2 regions of the Lysobacter humi (ex Lee et al. 2017) genome follow, and region 1 is predicted to be linked to the other one. Evidence: riboswitches for the same ligand, from Rfam matches in the RefSeq annotation. Region 1 holds a riboswitch; the other holds the start of a gene.

What was found. Region 1 has a riboswitch for cobalamin ahead of ACYVJJ_RS00765 (ribonucleoside-diphosphate reductase subunit alpha). Riboswitches for the same ligand answer to the same signal wherever they lie in the genome.
Region 2: another riboswitch for cobalamin. It lies ahead of btuB (TonB-dependent vitamin B12 receptor); the one in region 1 lies ahead of ACYVJJ_RS00765 (ribonucleoside-diphosphate reductase subunit alpha).

Annotation. Positions count from the first base shown of each region.
Region 1 covers NZ_BAAGTR010000001.1:177,995-182,175, forward strand. Annotated here, with positions in the region: gene ACYVJJ_RS00765 (ribonucleoside-diphosphate reductase subunit alpha) at 1-1,969, opposite strand, end outside; cobalamin riboswitch at 2,144-2,352, opposite strand; gene sucD (succinate--CoA ligase subunit alpha) at 2,889-3,764, opposite strand; gene sucC (ADP-forming succinate--CoA ligase subunit beta) at 3,817-4,181, opposite strand, start outside.
Region 2 covers NZ_BAAGTR010000005.1:143,525-147,705, reverse strand. Annotated here, with positions in the region: gene btuB (TonB-dependent vitamin B12 receptor) at 1-1,750, opposite strand, end outside; cobalamin riboswitch at 1,876-2,103, opposite strand; gene ACYVJJ_RS04340 (TfoX/Sxy family protein) at 2,136-2,516, opposite strand; gene ACYVJJ_RS04335 (GAF domain-containing protein) at 2,516-3,004, opposite strand; gene ACYVJJ_RS04330 (efflux RND transporter periplasmic adaptor subunit) at 3,160-4,181, shown strand, end outside.

The sequences.
Region 1 (4,181 bases):
CGCCCGACAGCGTCTCGCGCTTGAACAGGTTCGACACCTGCGGCTCGATGCATTCGTAACAGCCGGCGATCGAGGCGATCGTGGCCGTCGGCGCGATGGCGACGAGCAGCGAGTTGCGCAGGCCGTGCTTCGCGATGCGTGCCTTCAGCGCGTCCCAAGCGGGTGTCTGCGTCGGCGTCACGCCCCAGAGGTCGAACTGCAGCTCGCCCTGCGCCGCACGGGTCTCGGCGAACGACGGATGCGCGCCGTGCCGCTCGGCAAGATCGCAGGAGGCCTCGAGCGCATGCAGGTAGATCGCCTCGGCGATGCGCGTCGACAGTGCGAGTGCGTCGGCCGAGTCGAACGGCAGCCGGAGCTTGAAGAAGACGTCCTGCAGGCCCATCACGCCGAGCCCGACCGGCCGCCAGCGCAGGTTCGAGCGCCGCGCGGACTCGATCGGATAGAAGTTGAGGTCGATCACGCGGTCGAGCTGGCGCACGGCCACCTGCACGGTCTCGGCGAGCTTGTCGAAATCGAAGGCGTCATCGAGGACGTGCTGCGCGAGGTTGATCGAGCCGAGGTTGCAGACGGCGGTCTCCTCGGCGCTGGTTACTTCGAGGATCTCGGTGCACAGGTTCGACAGGTGCACCGTGCGGCCCGGGCCGACCTGGTTGCAGGTGCGGTTGGCCGCGTCCTTGAACGTCATCCAGCCGTTCCCGGTCTCGCCGAGCACCTTCATCATCCGTGCGTAGAGCTCGCGCGCCTTGAGCGTGCGGGTGGCGAGCCCCTGCCGCTCGGCCTGCTCGTAGGCGCGCTCGAAGGCCTCACCCCACAGGTCCGGCAACTCGGGCACGGCCTTCGGGTCGAACAGCGACCAGTCACCGTCGGCTTCGACCCGCCGCATGAAGAGGTCGGGGATCCAGTTGGCGAGGTTGAGGTTGTGCGTGCGGCGCATCTCGTCGCCGGTGTTGTCGCGCAGCTCGAGGAATTCCTCGATGTCCGCATGCCACGACTCGAGGTAGATGCAGGCCGCGCCCTTGCGCTTGCCGCCCTGGTTCACGGCGGCCACGGAGGCGTCGAGCGTCTTCAGCCACGGCACGATCCCGTTGCTGCGCCCGTTGGTGGAGCGGATCAGCGAGCCGCGCGCGCGGATGCGGTGGTAGGCCTGCCCGATGCCGCCGGAGAATTTCGACAGCTGCGCGACGTCACCGTAGCGGGCGTAGATGTCGGTGAGCGAATCCTGCGGGGAATCGAGCAGGAAGCAGGACGAGAGCTGCTCATGGCGCGTGCCCGAATTGAACAGCGTCGGCGAGCTCGGAAGGTAGTCGAGCGAAGCCATCAGCCGGTAGAGCTGCAGCGCACCTGCCGGGCTGTCGGTCAGCGCGACCGCGATGCGCATGAAGAAGTGCTGCGGCGTCTCGATGACGTGCCGCGAGTGCGGGTGCTTGAGCAGGTAGCGGTCGTAGAGCGTGCGCAGGCCGAAGTACTCGAATCGCTGGGTGTTCGAGGCGTCGATCGCATCGTTGAACTTGCGTGCATTGGCTTCGACGACGTCGCGGACGCGATCGTTGATCAGGCCGAGGTCGTAGCCGAGCACGATCGACTGCGAGAACGAGTACACGCCGAGCCCGGCGACCTCCTTGTCGATGTAGGCGCTCAGCAGCCGCGCGGCGAGGCGTGAGTACTGCGGCTCCTCGGCGGTGAACGCGGCGGCGGTGTGGATCGACAGCTCGTCGAGCTCTCGGGTCGTGGCGCCATCGAAGATCCCGCCGATCGTCTTGAGCGCGACGCGCATGGGGTCGATGTCGTCGAGCCCGCCTGCGCAGCGCTGCACGGCGCGCACGATCTTGGCGACGTCGACCGGCTCGCGGCGGCCGTCGCGCTTGGTGACGGTCATGGTCGCCGGTGCATGCGGCGGGGTCAGCGCGAAGCCCGACGGGTCGGCGTCGAGCGCCTCAGGCGGCGTGGCGTGGGTCAGTGTTTCGATCATCATGATTCCTCTCCGGTGGCGATGGAGAGGAAGCGAAAGCGGCGCACGCGTCGTCCTGCGCCGGCCCCCGCCCCCTCGGGCGAGCCGGCATCGACGCGATGGAGACGGAAGGCGGCGGACACGGGTCCGCGGACCGACCCGTCCCTCCCACGAGGACGCCTGGCCAACGGCGGCACGCGGCCACCGATCGAGGCAGGTCTTCGGACTCGTGGACCACGGCGACCGGGGTCGCCACCTACTGCGCGTCGCTTCCCAGCCGCTCGGGCCAGTGCCAATGACGCGGGTCGTTTCCACTTACCGCTGCGGGGCAGTCCCGGATTCCCACCGGGTTCCCTATTAAGCCGGCCCTGGCAGGCGCGGCACCTTCGACGGGCACAACATATGCGGCACGGACCGATCCGTCAACACAAGATTTTGTGAAGTCTGAGTCTGGGCGGGCGATGTTGCCCTGCATCTTCGAAAGCAGCATTGCCGGTTCGGATTCCCGTATCTGACGTAGCGCCGCTCCGCCAACCGGGCCGGGATGCCGCTTCCCTCTCGTCTTCGGAAGGGCAATAGCCGGAGGCACACGGGGGACCCGAAGGGCGGCGGGCATGGATGCCCGCCGTCCGCACTCGAGCCAGGATGGCGAGTGTGCGGATCGCGGCGCACTCACCCGTTGCGAGCTGTAGATCCGTCGGGGACGGCCCTTTCTTTTGGTTCCTTTTCTTTGGGCCGGCAAAGAAAAGGAACTCGCGCGCGCCAGCGCACGAAACGCCCCTCGCTCTGGCGTCAGCGGCCAGCGGCCAGCGGCCAGCGAGGGAATCAGCCATCGACCCGCGCACCCAGGCCCTATCCGCGCAGTGGCAGCACGACGCGACCGCCCCAAAAGCAGAAGGCCGCCCGAAGGCGGCCTCCCACGAACATCCTGGCGAATCGATCAACTCGCGAGTCGCTTCGCGATCGCCGCCCCCAGATCGCCCGGCGACTTCACCGTGGTGACGCCCGCCTTCTCCAGCGCCGCGAACTTGCCCTCGGCCGTGCCGGAGCCGCCCGAGGCGATCGCGCCCGCGTGGCCCATGCGCTTGCCCTTCGGCGCCGACGCACCGGCGATGAAGCCCACGACCGGCTTGGTCACGTACTGGCTGATGAACTCCGCGGCTTCCTCTTCTGCCGAGCCGCCGATCTCGCCGACCATGATGATGCCCTCGGTCTGCGGATCGTCCTGGAACCAGCGCAGGGCATCGATGAAGTTGGTGCCGTTGATCGGGTCGCCGCCGATGCCGATGCAGGTCGACTGGCCGAGGCCCACGTCGGTCGTCTGCTTCACGGCTTCATAGGTGAGCGTGCCCGAGCGCGACACGATGCCGATCTTGCCCGGCTGGTGGATGTGGCCCGGCATGATGCCGATCTTGCACTCGCCCGGCGTGATCACGCCCGGGCAGTTCGGGCCGACGAGCACCGTCTCCGGGTAGCCGTTGAGCACGTTCTTCGCGCGCAGCATGTCCAGCACCGGGATGCCCTCGGTGATGCAGACGATGACGCGGATGCCCGCGGCCGCGGCTTCCATGATCGCGTCGGCCGCGAACGGCGGCGGCACGTAGATGACGGACGCATCGGCGCCGGTGGCGGCGACGGCTTCTTCCATCGTGTTGAAGACCGGCAGGCCGAGGTGCTCGGTGCCGCCCTTGCCCGGGGTGACGCCGCCGACGACCTTGGTGCCGTAGTCGAGCATCTGCTGCGCGTGGAAGGTGCCCTGCGAGCCGGTGAAGCCCTGCACCAGCACCTTCGTGTCCTTGTTGATCAGAACGGACATTGGATTTCGTTTCCTGTGTCGGTCGCGCGGGTCACCGCGCGACGGGAATGTCTCAGGCGGCCTGCTGGACGGCCGCGACGGCCTTCTTCGCACCGTCGTTGATGTCGTCGGCCGCCGTGATGGCGAGGCCGGAGTTGCGCAGCAGCTCCTTGCCCGCTTCGACGTTCGTGCCCTCGAGGCGCACGATCACCGGCACCTTGACGTCGACTTCCTTGACCGCCGCGATGATGCCCTCGGCGATCATGTCGCAGCGGACGATGCCGCCGAAGATGTTGACGAAGATCGCCTTCACCTTGTCGCTGGACAGGATCAGCTTGAACGCCTCGGTGACGCGCTCCTTGGTCGCGCCGCCGCCCACGTCGAGGAAGTTGGCCGGCGAGCCGCCGTTGAGCGAGATGACGTCCATCGTCGCCATGG
Region 2 (4,181 bases), on a different contig from region 1:
AGACGTTCGCCACGCGCGCCTGCAGGCGCCAGTCGCGCGCGAACGCGTATTCCGCGCGCAGGTCGACCAGGCCGTAGCCGCCGAGGCGACGGGTGTTTGCGAGGTCGTCGTAGCGCTCGCCTTCGGCCGACGCGGTGACGCCGAACCGGAAGGCGCCGAACGACCGGTCGAGATCGATGCGGCCGCTCGAGCGCGCGCGGCGGGGCAGGTACGGATCGACGCCGGCCACCGAACGATCGCGTGCATCGACGCGGCTCAGGCTGCCGGCGAGGTCCCAGTCGGCGAACGTCGCATTGACGGTGAGCTCGGCGCCGCGCAGGCGTGCGCGCTGGATGTTGTCCGGCGCGAACAGCAGGAAGTTGTAGGCGATCAGGTCCTCCACGCGCGAGTCGTAGGCATCGAAGCGGACGGCCATGGCGTCACTCGTCCAGCCGATGCCGGCCTCGACGGTGCGCGAGCGCTCCGGCTCGAGCTCGGGATTGCTGAAGCCGGGAAAGTAGAGCTCGTTGAACGTCGGCGCCTTGAACGCATTGCCCGCGCCGACCGTCGCCCGCCAGCCGCCGCCGAAGTCGACGCCCAGCGCGAGGTTGCCGGTCGAGTACTCGCCGAACTGGCCATTGTCGTCCTGCCGCGCGCTCGCCTGCAGGTCGACGGCGCCGAAGTCACCGAGGTACTGCGCGAACAGCGCGCGGTTGCCGCGGCGCGTGCGGTCGAAAGCGGTGGTGCTGCGCACGACGTCGCGCGTCCAGTCGAAGCCCACGCTGACGCGATGCGCGGGAGCCAACGCGAAGTCGCCCTGGAGCGTGGCGCTGTCGCGGTCGGTGGAGAAGAAGTTGCTGAAGATCGTGTCGTTGCGGAAGTTGTCGGACCCGTCGCGATTGCGACCGCCGGACAGGCGCAGCGTCGCGCTCTCAGACGGCGTCCACGCGAGCTCGCCGCCGACGACCTGCTGCACGGTCTCGGAGCGGTTCACGAACGAGCCGTCGTACTTGTTGTCGCCCTCCGCGCGCAGGGCATGGCCGGCGAAGGTGAGGCCGTCCGTGATCTCCAGGCCGCCGCGCAGCGAAAGCGCGTCGCGCGCGTAGCCGTCGCGATCGGGCTCGGTGGTGAAGCAGCCGGCGAATACCGGCGCACCGAAGCCGCGGCAGGCGTTGATGCCCTCCGACTGCTGCCGCGAGAAGTCGGCACCGATCCAGCCGCGGCCGATCGCGCCGCCGAAGCCCGCGCTCGCCTCGTACGTCTCGTGGCTGCCGATGCCGACGGCGAAGCGCGGCGCGGGCGCGCCCTTGTCGCGTCGGGTGAAGATCTGGATGACGCCGCCGATCGCCTCGCTGCCGTACAGGCTCGAGCGCGGGCCGCGCACGATCTCGATGCGCTCGATCAGCTCGATCGGCAGGTCCTGGAACGCGACCAGGCCCGACGTCGCCGAGCCCATGCGCACGCCGTCGACGAGGACCAGCACGTGGTCGGATTCGCTGCCGCGCAGGAAGACGGTGGTCAGCTTGCCGAGCCCGCCCTGGTTGCCGATCGAGACGCCCGCGCGGCCGCGCAGCAGCTCGGGCAGCGAGCGTGCCTGGCTGCGCTCGATCTCCTCGCGCTCGATGACCTCGACGGGCGCGACCGCATCGCGCACGGCCACCGGAATGCGATTGGCGGTCACCACGACCTCGTCAAGCGCGTCGGCCGACTGTGCGACGGCGGTCGGGGCGAGCGCGGCGAGCAGCGCGGCGGACAGGATTCGGAACTGCATTGGGTACGTCTCCGGCGGGCACGCGGCAGGCGTGCAGGAAAAGGTCGCGGAGGACGCACGAGCGGATGCGGCGCAGCAGCGCGCCGTGGCCGCTGCGACGCCCTCCGCATCGCATCAGTCGAGGGAAATTCCCCGTGCTCCAGGCCGGTCTCCGGGCTCGCGAGTGGATGCGGTCGCATCCGCCGCCGGCGCCTTCCCGTGACGTGGCGTCACAGTGGCCGATGCCGGGGCTTGGCTCGCTTACCGTTGCGGGGGCAGCGCCGGACTGGCGGATCGCTTCGATCGCGCGTCACCGGCTTCCCGTTTCAACCCGGCACCGAAGGCGGCGGGTCACCTGAAAGCGCGCGCAGTCTACGGCAACGGCCGCCGACATGCCTGCCGGCAATCAGAACGACAGCGTGTCGGGTGTGTCGGCAGTGGCATCCGCGTCGATCGCGGCCGGGTCCATCGCATCGCCCTGGATCACGATCACGTCGGATGCCGCCGGCGTGCGGCGCGAGCCGGGCAGCAGCGCGACCGCGGCCTGCGCCTGCGCGGCGAGCTCGCTGCGACGCATGGGATCGACCTGCTGCCAGTGGCAGCCCATCAGCGCGCCTTCCAGCGCGTAGAGCAGGTTGAGGCTCGGCTTGAAGCCGGCGCGCTTGACGCGTACGTAGGCCTCGAGCGCGCCGACTGCGAGCAGGTCGTCGTGCGTGCGCAGCCCGACCTGGCGCAGCCACGCCGACGACTTGCCGCCGATGTTGAGCAGCTTCGGCGCGGCGTCCATCAGGCGATCGACTCGACGAACGCGCGTGCGATCGCCTCGAGGCCGTGCTGGTCGTCGGCGTCGAAGCGGTCGGGTTCCGGGCTGTCGAGGTCGAAGACGCCCACGAGCGTGCCGTCCGCCGCGATCAGCGGCACGACGACTTCCGAGCGCGAGGCCGAATCGCAGGCGATGTGGCCGGGGAAGGCATGCACGTCGGGCACGCGCTGCGTCTCGCGCGTGCTCGCGGCCGCACCGCAGACGCCCTTGTCGAGCGGGATGCGCACGCAGGCCGGCAGCCCCTGGAACGGGCCGACGACCAGCTCGGTGCCGTCGAAGAAGTAGAAGCCCACCCAGTTGAGGTGCGGCAGCGCGTGGTAGACCAGCGCCGACAGGTTCGCCGCATTGGCGATGCGATCGCGCTCGCCATGCAGCAGGCCACGGGCCTGCTCGAGCAGCTGCGCGTACTGGTCCGGCTTGCCACCGGTCAGCGGGGAAGCGATGAAGGTCATGCGCGCAGTCTACCAGCGGGGTTCCGGCCGCCTGCCCGTGCAGGAGGTCATCGCACCGCCCAGCGCCGGTGGGCGCCGTCGCCCCCGACTTCCGGCACGTGATCGCCGGATCCGGCCACTCCTAAACTGGCGGGTACAGAATTGAGGAGAGCCGCATGCGTCGGGTCCTGTTGATGTCGGTCGTGCTGGTCGCCGGGCTTGCGGGACTCACCGCATGCGGGGGCGGCGATGCCAAGGGCCCGGGCGGCCCAGGCGGTGGCCCGGGCGGGCCGGGCGGTCCGCCGGGTGGCATGCAGCTTCCGGTCGAGACGTACGTCGTCAAGCCGCAGTCCTTCGCCGCCGGCGTGAGTGGCGTCGGCAGCCTGCGCGCGGACGAGCAGGTGGTGGTGCGGCCGGAAGTCGGCGGCCGCATCGCGCAGATCCACTTCACAGAAGGCACCTCGGTCCGTGCGGGGCAACCGCTGTTCTCGCTCGACGCGAGCCTCGCGCGTGCCTCGCTCAACGAGGCGGCCGCGAACCTCGAGAACAGCCGTCGCGCCGCTGCGCGCACGGGCCAGCTCATCGGCCAGCAGATGATCTCGCGCGCCGACCACGACCGCGCGCGCGCTGCCCTCGGTGTCGACCAGGCACGCGTCGCCTCCGCTCGTGCCGCGCTGTCGAAGATGACCCTCACCGCGCCGTTCTCCGGGCAGGTCGGCCTGCGCGAGGTCAGCGTCGGCGAGGTGGTCAACGCCGGGCAGGCGCTGGTCACGCTGGTCCGGCTGGATCCGATCGAGGTCGACTTCAGCGTGCCGGAGAGCCAGATCCCGAACCTGCGCCGCGGCCAGAAGGTGCGCATCGAGGTGGACGCCTATCCGGGCGACAGCTTCGGCGGCGAGGTGGTGGCGATCGACCCGGTGATCGACCCGGTCAGCCGCAGCTCGCGCCTGCGCGCACGCATCGGCAACCCCGATGGCCGACTGCGCCCGGGCCAGTTCGCGCGCCTGCAGCTCGACACCGGCGCAGGCCAGACCACGGCGCTGCTCGTGCCGGAGCAGGCGCTCATGCAGGACGGCGCGACGCGCTTCGTCTACACGGTGGTGGCCGGGAAGGCCAAGCGCACCGAGATCCGCACGGGCGCGCGTACGCCGGGCTTCGTGCAGGTCACCGACGGCCTCGCCGCGGGCGACGTGGTGAT